Regions from separate parts of the Propionispora hippei DSM 15287 genome, predicted to be linked through region 2. Evidence: a T-box and tRNA genes for the amino acid it is inferred to sense, from the RefSeq annotation. Region 2 holds a T-box; the other holds one or more tRNA genes.
What was found. The T-box of region 2 lies ahead of pheS (phenylalanine--tRNA ligase subunit alpha). A T-box ahead of a tRNA ligase gene usually reads a tRNA of that ligase, here a tRNA-Phe.

Region 1 (7,671 bases), on a different contig from region 2:
ACCTATTGCCCGGAATGTGGAAACAAAGGTTCCTTTATTCACTATCGCAAGGCATTAAGTAATAAGAAGGTTAGGGACGAGGCTTCGAAGGATGAAATCTTCAGGCATGTTCCGTTAGAGGGCAGTCAGTTAATGCCAGATAGCATTGTAATTCCCAAAGCGGGGAAATAGGTCTGAGATTAAATGAGAATTAGTGGGGAAAAGAGGATTTTTGAACGATTTGATTGATTAATACCTTCTCGTTTATTATGGATTTCCAGATATTTTTCAAAGTCCATTGGTTGAGGATTAAGTCCTGCGAAACCTGCTGTCACTTTTTTATTTGTCGATATAAAGCGTATAATGAAGTGTTACTAACTTTATTATTACTTGCGAGGGATAGATCGTTTAGTATAAATAGTAGCTAACAATAACTGTCATAAATTTGTCATGTCTTTCCTCTAAAATCAAAATACAGAGAATTAAACGAGGAAAGGTGTGCATATTCTATGAGAAACAAGAAAGTGCTTTCAGCTTTGGTGGGGCTTTTTATGATGGGGATGACTACCAGTGCGTTTGCCTGGTCGCCTGAACTGGAGGGAAGGCCTGACGATTTCCATATAGTGAAGAATCAAGGATATTTTATTTGGCATGATGACGCGGGGCTGCATCTGAGAACAACTACCAAAGGGCAGGATCATGTTTACACAGGAGTCCTGCGGACTGATGGCCGCTTTGTCAATGTTCACGGTGTGCGTTTGGAAAACGATGACAGATACAAGGTTACATCCTTTGGGCATAAGCTGGAATTTCGGTTTGAAACAATTGGCGCATCTGATGGAATTGATTTTAGGGTTGACGGTGGAGATAGAGTTGATTTTGACTTATTCGTCGATGGACACAAAATTTCACCGAAAAAGATTTATGGAGGAGAAGACGACTGGCATCCTCGGTCCAATAGTTTCAAAATTCTTCGCTGAATATGAAGAAATTCCCGGCTGCAAAAGGACCGGGAATTTCATTTTATAAGAGGCTTATTCATTTCTTTTTAGTACTTCTTCCCGCAACATGGACCAGACTGTTTGGAAAATTTGATTGTATTCTGTGGTGGTTCGTATGGCAATGATGTCACGGGGACGGGGTAAGTCGACGGTGATGATTTCTTTTACGGTTCCCGGGTTGGCGGTCATAATTAAGATGCGGTCACTGAGGCAAATGGCTTCATCAAGACTATGGGTAATGAAAACCGTGGTTTTTTGAGTGGTTTCCCAGATGCGCAGTAGTTCCTCTTGAAGGATGATTCTGTTTTGTTCATCCAGCGCGCCAAAGGGTTCATCCATGAGGAGGATTTCCGGATCATTGGCAAAGGCGCGGGCAACGCTGACCCGTTGTTTCATTCCGCCCGATAATTGGTTGGGATATGAATTGATAAACCTGATTAAACCAATCATTTCGATGTATCGTTTAGCAATTTGGTCTCTTTCCTTTTTAGGGATGCCGCGCATTCTTAGCCCATATCCCACGTTATCTAAAACTGTCATCCAAGGAAAGATTGACTGTTCCTGAAAGACCATGGAATTGACAGGTCGGTCATTGTTTGCTGCTGTAATAGTAATATTGCCGGACGATGCTTCGCTTAATCCGGCCAGAATACGCAGTAGTGTGGTTTTGCCGCAGCCACTGGGTCCTACAATGGAGAAAAATTCGTTTTCCTTAATTTCAGCGGATATATCCTTTAATGCAGTGACTGTCCCGGATGGGGCAGGAAAGATTTTGCTGACATTTTTTAAAAGTATACGGTTATGGTTATTCATATGGCCGGCCTCCTGCAGACTAAGATTGTTTCCAAGGAAGTGCCAAGCGTTCAATCAGATCCAATAACAATGAAAATATATAGCCAAGAATGGAAAGCGTAATTAACGCAGCAAACATTTGCTCGATGTCAAACATATCGTAGGCCCGCCAAATCATCCAGCCGATACCTGCCTTAGCTGCAGACAGTTCAGCGGCCACGATCAAAATAAGAGCCATTCCCATTCCTAGTTTTAAACCGGCAAATATAGTAGGCAATGCTCCCGGTAAGGCTACTGTTAGGTAAAAGTCTTTCCGGCTGGCACCAAAATTCTTTGCTACATCTAAATAGATTTTGTCAATAGTGAGAACCCCCACCATCGTGTTAATAACTACCAGATAAAAAACTCCAATGGCAATGGTGAAAACCTTGGAGGTTTCCCCTAAGCCAAAAATCAATAGGATTAACGGCATAAGTGCCAGTTTGGGAATAGGATAGGTAGCACTGATTAAGGGCTCAAAAGTTGAACGGACAAATGGTGACAGCCCCATGCTGATACCGATCAGGATACCCGGAAGCGATCCGGCAATAAACCCTAAAATAATACGCTGTACGCTGATCCAGGTATTATAGGGCAAGTCTCCGGAAACCAGTAGCGGAATGAAAGCTTGCAAAATGTGGCTTGGGCTTGAGAACAATCTGGTATCAATCAGACCGGCTCGTGAACTGAATTCCCATAATAACAGCAAAGTAAAAGGGGACAGAACAGATAACAATTTTAAAATATATTTTTTGTTATCCCACATGATATAGTTTCCTCTCCAGAAAAGATTGATAGTGCCTTATCTTATTGATATTTTCCCAGAATATGTAGTGCGAAATCTACATATTGATTGTCAACGGCATCTTCAAACTGAATGTCGGACTTTAATAGATTGTGTTGCCTATACCAGGCAAGATCCATTTCTATTCCCTTGGTACGGACATAGCCATCAGGATTTAAGCCGGTAGGAAACATTTTGTCATATAGTTGAGGGTCTTTTACAACAGAGTATCGGGAAAGGATGGATACAATCTCAGCTTTATTCAGATCCTTGAAAAAAGCGTCGTTATAATCGCGTAGCGCTTTGATATAGGCAGTCATAAAGCGATTGGCCACATCGGGGTTTTTCGTCAGGCTGGTACCGAAAACAAGCAAGGCTGTTTGTGCATCCGGATCATATTCGACAGGGTCTTTCCAGGGATCAAGTATGCCTTTTTCCATGCCTTGTACAATAAATGGTTCAATGACCATCGCGGCGTCAATGCTCTTGTTGCCTAATGAAACCAGCATGTCGGGAAAGGAGCGAATGACTTGTAAATCAATGTCTTGCGTCGTCAAATTAGCTTTTTGCAATACCCGGGATAAGGCTATTTCATCCAAGGAAGCTGTACCTACGATTGCTATGCGCTTTCCCTTTAGGTCGCTGTAATCCTTAAGTGAATCAACAAGGTCTTTGCGGATGACCAAACGGTAATAGCCCTTGCCAGGTACGTTAATCCCTTTATCTGCCACGATTTTAACCGGAATATCCCTGGACATTGCATTAAGTAAACCGGAAGCGCTCACGGTTGCTCCCACATCCAACTGACCTGCGGCTAGTTGATTGATCATTTCCTGACCGGAATTAAATTGGATAGGTTCGATGGTAATGCCAAGATCTTTATAGTATCCTTTAGCCATGCCGATTAAGATGCCGGCATCGGAGACTGCCTGTTTCATGCCGACTTTTACCGTTGTTTCTTGTGCCAGAGGATTGAGACTAGCAGCCCAGGCTGGTGCATTTTTTAGGTGGCTTGAGTTAGTTGCCGGCTGGGAACCGCAGGCGGTGATCATCAGTATGACTATAAGCAGTATTGCAAGCTTAGCCCACAAAACTTTTTTCATGACGTAGCCCTCCTTAAACGATTTAAGTAATCTATAGTATTCTTAAATCGTTTATTTAGCCACAGGTTTGCAGGTTTTTTCTGCGAAATAACGAATACCAAAGTTGGAGGACGAAATGGAGAAAATAATTGAACAAATAAAAGAGTGGACTTTACTTAGTAAACTCCCCAAGGAATTGGAAGGGTTTACATTACAACATATTTCCCGGCAGGAAGGGACGAAATATTTTATATTCGCTTATCAAAACGAAGGCCGTCACAGAAAATTGACGGTTTTATATGATGCTGCTACGAAAGATTATTTAGGACGGGTTACTATCGGGTTGACGGAGTTTTGTGATACGACTTTTATTGTAACTAGCTTAGATGCTCTTGAAAAAATTCTATTGGAGAAACTGCGAATCACATTACAGCGGATGGCCTGTTTTGATGTCAATACGGTAGAAAGTATTGTCGTGCAAAAAAAAATATTAACCTGGCAATATGAACATATGCTGCCCAAACGGATTGCTGATTTTGAGTTGTTTATTGCACCTAATGAACCCCTGAGAATAATCAATGGTTCATACATTATCATAGAATATAGTCATTTTGCCACAGAAAGTAATCTTGTTATATACTATAATATTTACAGAGATGAATTTTTTGGGGAAATGCGCATCTGCCGTACGCCTCAGATGACGGCTGATTTTGATGCAGGTTCATTGCAGGAACTGGAAGAGAAGTTGGGGAAGCGGTTAGTTGCTACGTTGGAAACTATGCAATGTCAAATAGGTTAATGCCAGAGCTGTAATTTTCTTACTTCGGATGAATACATCTAGATAAGGCGGGGTTTAATATGGCAAGGATATTGGTTTGTGATGATTCGGCTTTTATGCGCATGATGTTAAAACGGCAATTAACGGAAGAAGGGCACGAAATTGTCGGGGAGGCTGGTGACGGAAAGCAAGCAATTGAAATGTATTTTAAAGTTAGACCGGATATAACGACTATGGACATAACTATGCCAGGTTTGGATGGCATACAGGCTGTCAAGCATATACACGAGGAAGACCCGCTGGCTAAAATTATTATGGTAACAGCCTTGGGACAGCGAGCGATCATTACTGATGCGCTGAAAGCCGGAGCATCGGACTTTATCATAAAACCATTTGAGCCGGAACAGGTAAAAGTGACAATAAATAAAATATTAGCTGAAATAAAAAAATAATGTAGATAATCATGTTGACATAGTATGGAGTAAATGATAGAATATCATTCGTGGCCATAAGTTAGTATATGACAAGCTGTTGTGAAAAAATAAGCATTGACATCATATGGTTGCTGTTGTATACTAGATTATGCGGTTTGAAGTACGGCCCGGTGGTGTAGTGGTTAACATGCCGCCCTGTCACGGCGGAGATCGAGGGTTCAAGTCCCTTCCGGGTCGCCATTCACTTAATGCCTCGGTAGCTCAGTCGGTAGAGCAGAGGACTGAAAATCCTCGTGTCGACAGTTCGATTCTGTCCTGAGGCACCATATTATGCGGAAGTAGCTCAGTGGTAGAGCATCGCCTTGCCAAGGCGAGGGTCGCGAGTTCGAATCTCGTTTTCCGCTCCATTCATTCGGCGGCATAGCCAAGTGGTAAGGCAGAGGTCTGCAAAACCTTTACTCCCCAGTTCAAATCTGGGTGCCGCCTCCAATTATTATTTTTGAATAAGAGATGTATGTTTAACTATCTTGGATTGTTCTGCGAGTGTGGCGGAATCGGCAGACGCAACGGACTTAAAATCCGTCGGGACTTAACTCCCGTACCAGTTCAAGTCTGGTCACTCGCACCAAAGCTAACAAACTGTTCTATGTGAAAATAGAACAGTTTTTTTATTTTCTTACCATTTTTATAAAAATATGAATTTTTTGTTGAGATATTTAGTTTAATAGAAGGATTTGGTAAATAATTATGGAAATATTTTATGAAATATTTAATTGATAAAAACCTTTCTATATTTTCCTTTACATGTTTGCTTATACCATAAAGATATTCCTGGGGATCATATTTAATGAAATGCCGGAGGGATATTATGAGAATGGAAAAGCTGCTACAAATTATTGAAAGGTTAAGAAAACGGTTAAATACGAAGGGAAAAGACAGTCAGTTAACAGATGAAGATGTTCTTCTGCTTAGTACCAAGTTAGACAGATTTCTGAATAAACTGATTAACCTGGAACAGAACAAACAAAAAGGACAATTGCTGTACGGAAATGCCGGTATGTTGAACGATAAAGCTGAATCGTGATTTAACTATTGCTGGGAGGAAAACATATTGTATTGGAATCAGCCAATTGAAACGATGGAAGTGGGAAGACTCAGAGAGTTGCAGGCTCAAAGATTGCGGGAATTAGTTGCAGCTCTTTATCACAAATCGGCTTTTTATCGTTCCAGAATGCAGGAACGTGGTTTGCTGCCGGAGGATATTTCTACCTTAGCGGATATTGCAAAACTGCCGTTTATAACCAAACAGGATATGCGGGATAATTATCCCTATGGATTGTTTGCCGCTCCGCTAAGTGAAATCGTACGGGTTCATGCCTCCAGCGGTACCACCGGCAGGCCGACGGTGGTGGGATATACCAAGAAGGATATCGGCATTTGGTCGGAAGTAATGGCGAGGTCTTTGGCGGCGGCCGGTGTTACTAAACAGTCTTTTATACAGATTGCTTACGGCTATGGCCTGTTTACAGGGGGACTGGGGATGCACTATGGTGCTGAACTATTAGGTGCTTCGGTCATTCCCGCTTCCAGCGGTAATACGGCAAGGCAAATTTTGTTGATGAAAGACTTTGGTACTACGGCCATAGCCTGCACACCCTCCTATGCTTTATATATTGCTGAAACCATGCGGGAAATGGGAATTAATCCGGAGGATACGTCATTAAAAGTAGGCATTTTTGGTGCTGAGCCATGGTCTGAACATATGCGTCATGAAATTGAAGAGCAATTGGGTATTAAAGCGATCGATATTTATGGTTTAAGTGAAATCATTGGTCCCGGTGTGGCTTGTGAGTGCCAGGTGCAGAACGGTTTACATATTAATGAAGACCATTTCTACCCTGAAATTATTAATCCCTTAACCGAAGAAGTTATGGGTGAGGGGGAAAAGGGTGAACTTGTCATTACGACGTTAACTAAAGAGGGGATGCCTATGCTCCGTTATCGCACCAGGGATTTGACCATCCTGCGACGTGATATCTGTGAGTGTGGGCGGACTTTGGTACGGATGGGCAAAGTGCTGGGCAGAAGTGATGATATGCTGATTATTCGTGGCGTAAATGTATTCCCTTCCCAAGTAGAAAGTGTTCTGCTCAGTCTGGGGCAGACTTCTCCTCATTATCAGCTTATTGTGGAACGCAAGGATAATTTGGACCATTTAACCGTACTGGTAGAAGTTACTGACAGTATGTTTTCGGATGAAGTACGCCAACTGGAAACTTTGGAGCATAAAATTAAAAGTGAACTGTCTCATGTATTGAATGTATCCGCCCAAGTGAGATTAGTGGCGGCTAAGACCATTGAACGGAGTGAGGGAAAAGCTAAGCGGGTAATTGATAAACGGAAAATATAACGTAAGGAGGGGTGTTATGATTATTCAGCAAGTCTCCGTGTTTTTAGAGAATCAGCCAGGAACGCTGATTGGTGTTTTGGCAGTATTAAAAGAAAATGGTGTAAACATCCGGGCCTTATCTTTGGCTGACACAGCAGATTTTGGCATTTTGCGATTAATTGTCGATGATCCGCAAGCGTTAGAGGAGATTCTGCGTAAGGCCGGATTGACTGCTAAGCTTACTTCTGTTTTAGCGGTAACAGTGAAAGACCGTCCCGGTGATTTAGCCGAACAAATAGAAAAATTGGCCGAGGCCTTCATTAATATCGAATATATGTACGCCTTTGCTGCGGTTAATGACAAAGATGCGCATGTGGCACTAAAAGTGGATGA
Region 2 (7,671 bases):
GGTATACCTCGTCAACCGGGATTTCCGCCGGCAGAACGACGGCGATATCCCGGTTGATCGCCGGGAACTTAGGCAGTGAACGGTATTTGTTCAAGAGTTCAGCCTTGTCGGCAATAGCCGCCACATTCAATTCAAAAGCGTATACCTTACGGTTAATATCAAAACCATCCAGCACCTGGGGATGCACTTCGCCAATCGTTCCCAGCACCGTATCGTCTTTAACAACGATTGCCGTTTTTCCCGGATGGAAGGAAGGATGTTCGCCGGCCTGTATAGTATAGTTCTCGATTCCCATAGAATCCAGCAATACCTCCACGGCCCCCTTAGCGTCATAAAAATCAACCGGCTCTTTCTTTACATTCCAGGTCATCTCCTGGCGATTTCCCACCAGAGCGCCGCATAGCATCAACGGTTCCTGCGGTAGAGAGCCAGCCGTCGGCGGCAGGGTTTCCGGCAAATAGACCGCCCCCAGTTCATATAGGTGCAAATCCTCATTTTTGCGGGATAAATTACGGGCCACCGTTTCCAGCATGCTGCCCAACAAAGTGGTCCGCAGCAGCGGGAAATCATCGGTAATCGGGTTTACTATGGCGATTGTTTTGCGCAGAGTACTATCAGCGGGGATATTCAGCTTATCCAGCGTTCCCGGATGTGTGAAACTAAACGCAACAATCTCGGAGAAGCCGCTACCGGACAAAGTAGTCTTTACTTTATCGGCAATGGTCTGCAGATAGCTCTGGCCGCCCCGGACCATATTGCCGTGCGGAGTAGTCGAGGGAATCCTATCGTAGCCGTAAATCCGCGCTATTTCCTCCGAAATATCTGCCGCTCTGGTAATGTCGCTGCGCCAGGTCGGCACGGTTACAGTAACCGCATCGGCCGAACCGGGAGCATCAAGCTCAAACTCCAGACGTTTTAAGATTTCCAGCATGTCCTTCTTGGCAATATCCGTTCCCAAACGGGCATTAATCTGTCCGGCGGTAAAGACCACTTGCTTGGGCAGCACGACCTGCGGGTACTGGTCTACTATACCGGTACAGACTTGGCAGGCTCCCATATCTTCCAGCAATTGCGCGGCCCGGTCCAACGCCCGGGTAATATTGGCCGTATCAACGCCCCGTTCAAACCGGCCGGAAGCTTCCGAACGAAGTCCCAGACTGCGTGAAGTCCGCCGGATGCTGACACCGTTAAAGGAGGCCGCCTCCAAAAGAATGTTCTGGGTGTTAGCGGAAACTTCCGTTGCCAGACCGCCCATGACACCAGCCAGTCCTACCGCCTGTACGGCATCGGCGATTACCAGCATATCCTCCGTCAGTTCCCGCCTTACGCCGTCCAGGGTCGTCAGCCGCTCTTTGGGGTTGGCCTTACGGACACTCAGGGTGTGGCGGGCCAGCAGATTGTAGTCGTAAGCATGCATGGGCTGCCCCATTTCCAGCATGACAAAGTTGGTAACATCAACTACGTTATTGATGGAGCGCATGCCCGCCGCCTGCAGCCGGTGTCTCAGCCAGTCCGGCGAAGGGGCGACCTTGACATTCTTCAGCACCCGCGCAGTGAAGCGCGAACAGAGAGCAGGCTCCTGGATGTCCACTTTAAACAGGGCAGATGCTTTTTCGCCAGCAGCCTCTTTTACGTTCAGCATAGGCTTTTTTACACTGTTCTTTGTCAATACGGCAATTTCCCTCACCAGCCCCAGAATGCTGAAACAGTCGGCCCGGTTTGCCGTAAGCTCAAACTCCAGCACCACGTCATCCAAGCCCAGCACAGTCCGGACATCGACGCCCATCGGGGTTTCAGACGGCAAAATATAAATACCCTCTTTAGCTTCCGCAGACAGCAGCTTGCTGTCCAAATTAAGTTCGGCCGCCGAGCACAGCATGCCGCTGGACATAACTCCGCGCAGCTTGCTTTCTTTAATTTTCATGCCGTTCGGCAATTCGGCTCCCACCAGCGCCACAGGCACAATATCATTTTCTTGGACATTTTTTGCTCCGGTTACAATGGTAAGTATCTCACCGGCGGCAACATCGATTTTGCAGATGCACAGCTTATCGGCGTTAGGATGCGACTCAATAGCCAGAATTTTTCCGGTTACTACTTTTTCAATATTCTTACCTAAATATTCAACGGTGGCAACAGGCACACCGGCCATAGTCAGCAGGTCGGCCAGTTCTTCCGGTGTTTCCTTAAAATCAATATAGTCTTTAAGCCATTTAACAGATGCACGCATAGGTTAAACCTCCTTCTTAAAACTGCCGCAAGAAGCGCAAGTCGTTATCATAAAACAAACGTAGGTCATCAATGCCGTATACCAGCATAGCAATACGTTCGACCCCCATGCCAAAAGCAAAACCACTGACCTGTTCCGAATCAAACCGGCTCATTTCCAGCACACGGGGGTGCACCATGCCTGACCCCAGAATTTCCAGCCAGCCGGTCCCCGAACATACACGACAGCCCTTGCCGCCGCACATTACACAGGAAATGTCTACTTCGGCGCTCGGTTCGGTAAACGGAAAAAAGCTGGGCCGGAAACGAACGCCCACTTTGCTGCCGAATATTTCATGGATAAACAGTTCCAGCGTACCCTTCAGATCGGAAAAACGGATGCCCTTATCGACTACCAGTCCTTCCACCTGATGAAAAATCGGTGAATGGGTAGCATCATAATCGCGGCGGTATACCTTGCCCGGCGCAATGATCCGAATAGGCTTTTGCGGATCCGACGCCTGCATGGTGCGGACCTGTACCGGTGAGGTATGGGTGCGCAGCAATATATCTTCGGTAATATAGAAGGAATCCTGCATATCCCGGGCCGGATGGTCCGGCGGCAGGTTTAGCGCCTCAAAATTATAATAATCGGTCTCCACTTCCGGCCCATCGGCGATATCAAACCCCATCCGCATAAAGGTTTCCTTGATCCGTTCCAGCGTCAGTGTCAGTGGATGCTTGGTGCCTATCGCCGGGCGACGCCCCGGCAGAGTTACGTCAATCCGTTCAGAGGCCAGTCGGTTAGCCAGCTCTGCCTGCTTTAGTTCCTCACCCTTAGCAGTAATCCCGGCTTCCAGTTGTACTCGGATATCGTTGACAAGCTGCCCAATGCGAGGCCGTTCTTCCGGCTGCAAGCCGCCCAAGCCTTTCAGAAGTCCGGTCAAGCTCCCTTTTTTTCCTAAAAATTTAACTTTTAGTTCATTCAGGGCATTGATGCCCTCAGCTTCGTTTAGTTCACGAAGCGCCTGCTCCCTTAGTGCTGCCAATTGTTCTTCCATAACTATCCTCCTAAACTAAAAACTAAATAAAAAGACCTCCGCCCCTGAAAAGGGGCGAAAGCCATACTTCCGCGGTACCACCCTAAATTTATACTCTGCTTCCCTAACGCGGAAGAAACGTCCGGCCTACCAGAATTCACCTTCAGCCCGGATACTCAGGAACGAACTTCTGCCAGATGTCCCCGGAGCTGCTCTCAATCTACGGCAGCTTCCTCCCTGTACGAAACAGACCTGACATACTTTTTCCGTCATCGCGATTAAAGTCCATCAATGCATGATCAATTGTCGATAAGATAAGTACGCAGCAATAGAACCGGTCGTTACAAACAATTTCCAGAAGAATTCGGCGGTCAACACCAAGACCACACCCTCCCTATTTAATGTCGGTATCAGGACTTTTTTCTATTGTAGCATACAGATTCTCAATTTACAAGGGAACCGCTGATTTATTGAGCCTGCCGGCATGACGAGAGATTTTTCACCTGACGAGAAAGCAAAACCGAAGGAAAGATTGGCTATTCCAGGGTTTTGCTGACACGGCTAGGCTAAAAAATATCCGTCTGTATACGCGGTGCGAATTAATAGTTCCCCAGGCTGACCTTCACACTTACCGGTCATTTTTTCCCTGCCGTTGTCCGTAATATCTCTGCCGTACCGCTTCGTAAAGGATCACGGAAACGGCGGCCGACACATTAAGCGATTCGGCCTTCCCTACCAAAGGAATATATACGTTTTGATCGGCTGCCGCCAGGCTTTCCTGACTGACGCCCTTTCCTTCGTTGCCGAAAATAACGGCAACGCCTGACGTAAAGTCAACCTCAAAGTAAACGTCTGAGGAGGTTAGCGAAGAGGTCAGCAGTGTAACGCCTGTTTCTTTACAGAACCGGAAAAAATCCGCTAAAGCCACCTGCTCTAGTATAGGCAGGTGGAACAAGGAACCCATACTGGCTCGTACCGTCTTGCCGGCAAACGGATCGGCACAGCCCGGCGACAGGATAACCGCCGTACAACCGGCCGCATCGGCACTGCGAATGGCGGCGCCCACATTGCCCGGGTCCTGGAGGTGATCCAGCACCACCCAGAGCGGAGCCCCCTGCCGGTCAGCTACTTCCCGCAAACAAAAACGTTTCTTTTGTACAAGCGCCATAATTCCCTGGGGTTGCTCGGTATCGCTTATTTTAGCATAGACGCTCTCACTAACCTCCAGCAACCGGATATTCTTCTGCCCCAAAGCAGCGAGAATAGCCTGTCCCCGTTCGCTCCGGGCCACTTTCTCGGTACACAGGCACAAATCAATGCAATAGTCCGATTGCGCCGCTTCTTCGACCAGCCGGATCCCTTCTGCGGCAAAAAGTCCTGTTTCCTCGCGGTACTTTTTTCCCCTTAAGGAGGCAGCCAGTTTGACATATTGGTTTTGCAAGCTGTTGATACGTTCCAGCATAGAGTCGGAACACTCCTTTTTAGAATCTCCGGTTATGTAAAAAAATCCGGATTGCTCCGGATTTATCTTACTTGGCCAATTGCTCTTTCGCAGCAGCCACTAACGAACCAAAGGCCGCACTGTCGCTTACAGCAAGCTCTGCCAACATTTTACGGTTTACTTCCACACCGGCTTTTTTCAGGCCGTTCATCAACTGGCTGTAAGAAATGCCGTTGGTGCGGGCAGCCGCATTAATACGGGCAATCCACAATCTGCGGAATTCGCCTTTTTTGGCACGACGGTCACGGCGGGCATAATACAGCGCCTTCATAACCGTTTCATTGGCCTTTTTAAACTGTTTGCTCTTGGCTCCTCTGTAGCCTTTCGCCAGTTTTAATATCTTTTTATGACGTCTATGTGCAGTCACGCCTTTTTTAACTCTTGGCATGTTGTTTACCCCCTGTTTAAGTTAAGTATGGAAAATTAAGCGTAAGGAAGCATTTTTGCTACGCGCTCATGATCGGATTTGCTGACCAGAGCCGCTTTACGCAAATTGCGTTTACGGGACGGAGATTTTTTCTCCAAAATATGGCTTTTAAAGGCTTTAGCGCGTTTGAATTCGCCGGAGCCTGTGACTTTAAAACGTTTTGCGGCACTTCTGCGTGTTTTTATTTTAGGCATGGTGGATCCTCCTTCTAAATTATAAGGCTTAGCTATGTGGTTTAGCTGCCAAAATCATAATCATATTTTTTCCTTCCAGCTTGGGTTCCCGCTCAACATTGACCATCTCTTTCAATTCAGCGGCCATTTTGAGTAAAACCTGTTTCCCCAGCTCCGGATGAGAAAGTTCCCGGCCACGGAACATAATGGTTACCTTGACCTTATCGCCGTCCTGCAGAAAACGCTGAGCGTTTTTCAGCTTAACATTGAAATCATGATCCTCAATATTGGGGCGAAGCTTTACTTCTTTTACCGTAACCACTTTTTGTTTCTTCTTGGCTTCTTTGTCGCGTTTCTGCTGTTCATACTTGAACTTACCGAAATCCATAATGCGACAAACCGGCGGTTTGGCGGTAGGGGCCACCTCCACCAGGTCAAGATGCTGCTCACCAGCAATGCGCAAGGCCTCTCTGGTCAACATAACGCCCAACTGATCGCCATTGCTGCCGACCACCCGAACTTCCCTGGCCCGAATTTCCTCATTGATCTTTAAACTCTCTTTGCTAATTGCCACTCACCTCCACTTATTTACGAACTATAAAAAACTAAAAAACGGATGGTATATACTACCATCCGCCAAAAAGCATAAACATACATCATGCCCATATAGACCTTACGAACTTTCCGTTGTAAGGTGAGAAGCGGATGGCTTCTGCTTACTACTATTCTTCACTTGACTATAATATCATTCAAAAGTTTACAAGTCAAGCTATTTTCTAGTTTTTCTCACTGATTTCTTTAAGCAACTGGGCCATAAACTCCGCTACCGGCTGGCTGCCCAGGTCGCCCTGGCCTCTTTTGCGCACGGCAACACTGTTCGTTTCCTGCTCCTTGTCACCAACCACCAGTGTATACGGCACTTTTTGCACCTGAGCTTCCCGGATCTTGTAGCCGATTTTTTCATTCCGGTCGTCAATTTCCACCCGGATGTCCTGCCCCCGCATTTGCTGCGCAACGGCCTGGGCATAAGCGACATGGCGGTCGGTAATAGGCAGCAGTTTAACCTGCACCGGCGCCAGCCAGGCCGGGAAGGCTCCGGCATAATGCTCGATCAGAATGCCGATAAACCGCTCCATGCTGCCGTAAGCCACGCGATGGATCATAACCGGACGGTGTTTTTGTCCGTCCTCGCCGATATAGTTCAGATCAAACTTCTCCGGCAGCAGCATGTCCAGTTGGATAGTACCGCACTGCCAGGTACGGCCGATAGAATCTTTCAGATGAAAATCAATTTTCGGACCATAAAACGCACCGTCGCCAGGATTGATTTTATAATCCATACCGCACTCTTCCAGGGCTTCCTGCAAAGCCTTGGTTGCCACTTCCCAAATCTCATCATTGCCCATTGCCTTTTCCGGCTTTGTGCTCAGTTCAGCGTGATAGGACAGGCCAAAAGTGCTGTACACCTGGTTAAACAAATCAATAACCCCTTTAATCTCGGTCTTGATCTGCGACGGCAGCATGAAGATATGGGCGTCATCCTGGGTGAAGCTGCGTACCCGCATCAAGCCGTGCAAGGCGCCAGACAGTTCATGGCGGTGCACCAGACCCAGTTCGGCCGTACGTAAGGGCAGGTCACGGTAGCTGTGATGCTGGGTGCGATATACCAAAATACCGCCGGGACAGTTCATCGGTTTAACGGCATAGCCTTCGTCATCAATTTGGGTAAAATACATATTGTCCCGGTAATGATCCCAGTGGCCCGATTGCTGCCATAGCTTCTGACTGAGAATAATCGGCGTTTTGATTTCCTGATAGCCGTATTTTACATGCAGCTTACGCCAGAAAGTTTCCAGTTCGTTGCGGATAATCATACCTTTGGGGTGGAAGAACGGGAAGCCCGGCCCCTCATCCTGAATGCTAAAGAGGTCCAGTTCGCGGCCCAGCTTGCGATGATCCCGTTTAGCGGCTTCTTCCAGCATGGTAAGGTAGGCGTCCAGTTCGGCTTTTTTCTCAAAGGCCGTTCCGTATATCCGCTGCAGCATTTTGCGCTTTTCATCGCCGCGCCAGTAAGCTCCCGCTAACGTTTGCAGCTTAATCGCCTTGACCTTGCCAGTGGATGCTACATGGGGGCCGGCGCATAAATCAACAAACTCGCCCTGACGGTATAAAGAAATGACGGCATCTTCCGGCAGGTCGCGAATCAGTTCCACCTTGTAAGACTCACCTTTTTCCTCAAAGAACCGGACTGCCTCGGCGCGCTCCATTTCCATCCGTTCAATCGGCAGGTCTTCTTTCACGATGCGCTCCATCTCAGCCTGA

Region 1: it encodes a tRNA-Phe, which carries the amino acid that the T-box ahead of pheS (phenylalanine--tRNA ligase subunit alpha) is inferred to sense. The anticodon was not compared.

Annotation. Positions count from the first base shown of each region.
Region 1 is NZ_FQZD01000035.1:2,487-10,157, reverse strand. Features, by position in the region: gene F3H20_RS15575 (hypothetical protein) at 1-171, shown strand, start outside; gene F3H20_RS15570 (hypothetical protein) at 489-959, shown strand; gene F3H20_RS15565 (ABC transporter ATP-binding protein) at 1,014-1,793, opposite strand; gene F3H20_RS15560 (ABC transporter permease) at 1,813-2,577, opposite strand; gene F3H20_RS15555 (ABC transporter substrate-binding protein) at 2,619-3,698, opposite strand; gene F3H20_RS15550 (hypothetical protein) at 3,814-4,476, shown strand; gene F3H20_RS15545 (response regulator) at 4,536-4,907, shown strand; tRNA gene F3H20_RS15540 (tRNA-Asp) at 5,054-5,129, shown strand; tRNA gene F3H20_RS15535 (tRNA-Phe) at 5,140-5,215, shown strand; tRNA gene F3H20_RS15530 (tRNA-Gly) at 5,222-5,296, shown strand; tRNA gene F3H20_RS15525 (tRNA-Cys) at 5,304-5,378, shown strand; tRNA gene F3H20_RS15520 (tRNA-Leu) at 5,429-5,517, shown strand; gene F3H20_RS15515 (aspartyl-phosphate phosphatase Spo0E family protein) at 5,758-5,973, shown strand; gene F3H20_RS15510 (phenylacetate--CoA ligase family protein) at 6,001-7,299, shown strand; gene F3H20_RS15505 (ACT domain-containing protein) at 7,316-7,671, shown strand, end outside.
Region 2 is NZ_FQZD01000036.1:10,731-18,401, reverse strand. Features, by position in the region: gene pheT (phenylalanine--tRNA ligase subunit beta) at 1-2,230, opposite strand, end outside; gene pheS (phenylalanine--tRNA ligase subunit alpha) at 2,247-3,269, opposite strand; T-box leader at 3,317-3,530, opposite strand; gene F3H20_RS15805 (TrmH family RNA methyltransferase) at 3,877-4,710, opposite strand; gene rplT (50S ribosomal protein L20) at 4,778-5,137, opposite strand; gene rpmI (50S ribosomal protein L35) at 5,173-5,370, opposite strand; gene infC (translation initiation factor IF-3) at 5,399-5,923, opposite strand; ribosomal protein L20 leader region at 5,948-6,073, opposite strand; gene thrS (threonine--tRNA ligase) at 6,126-7,671, opposite strand, start outside.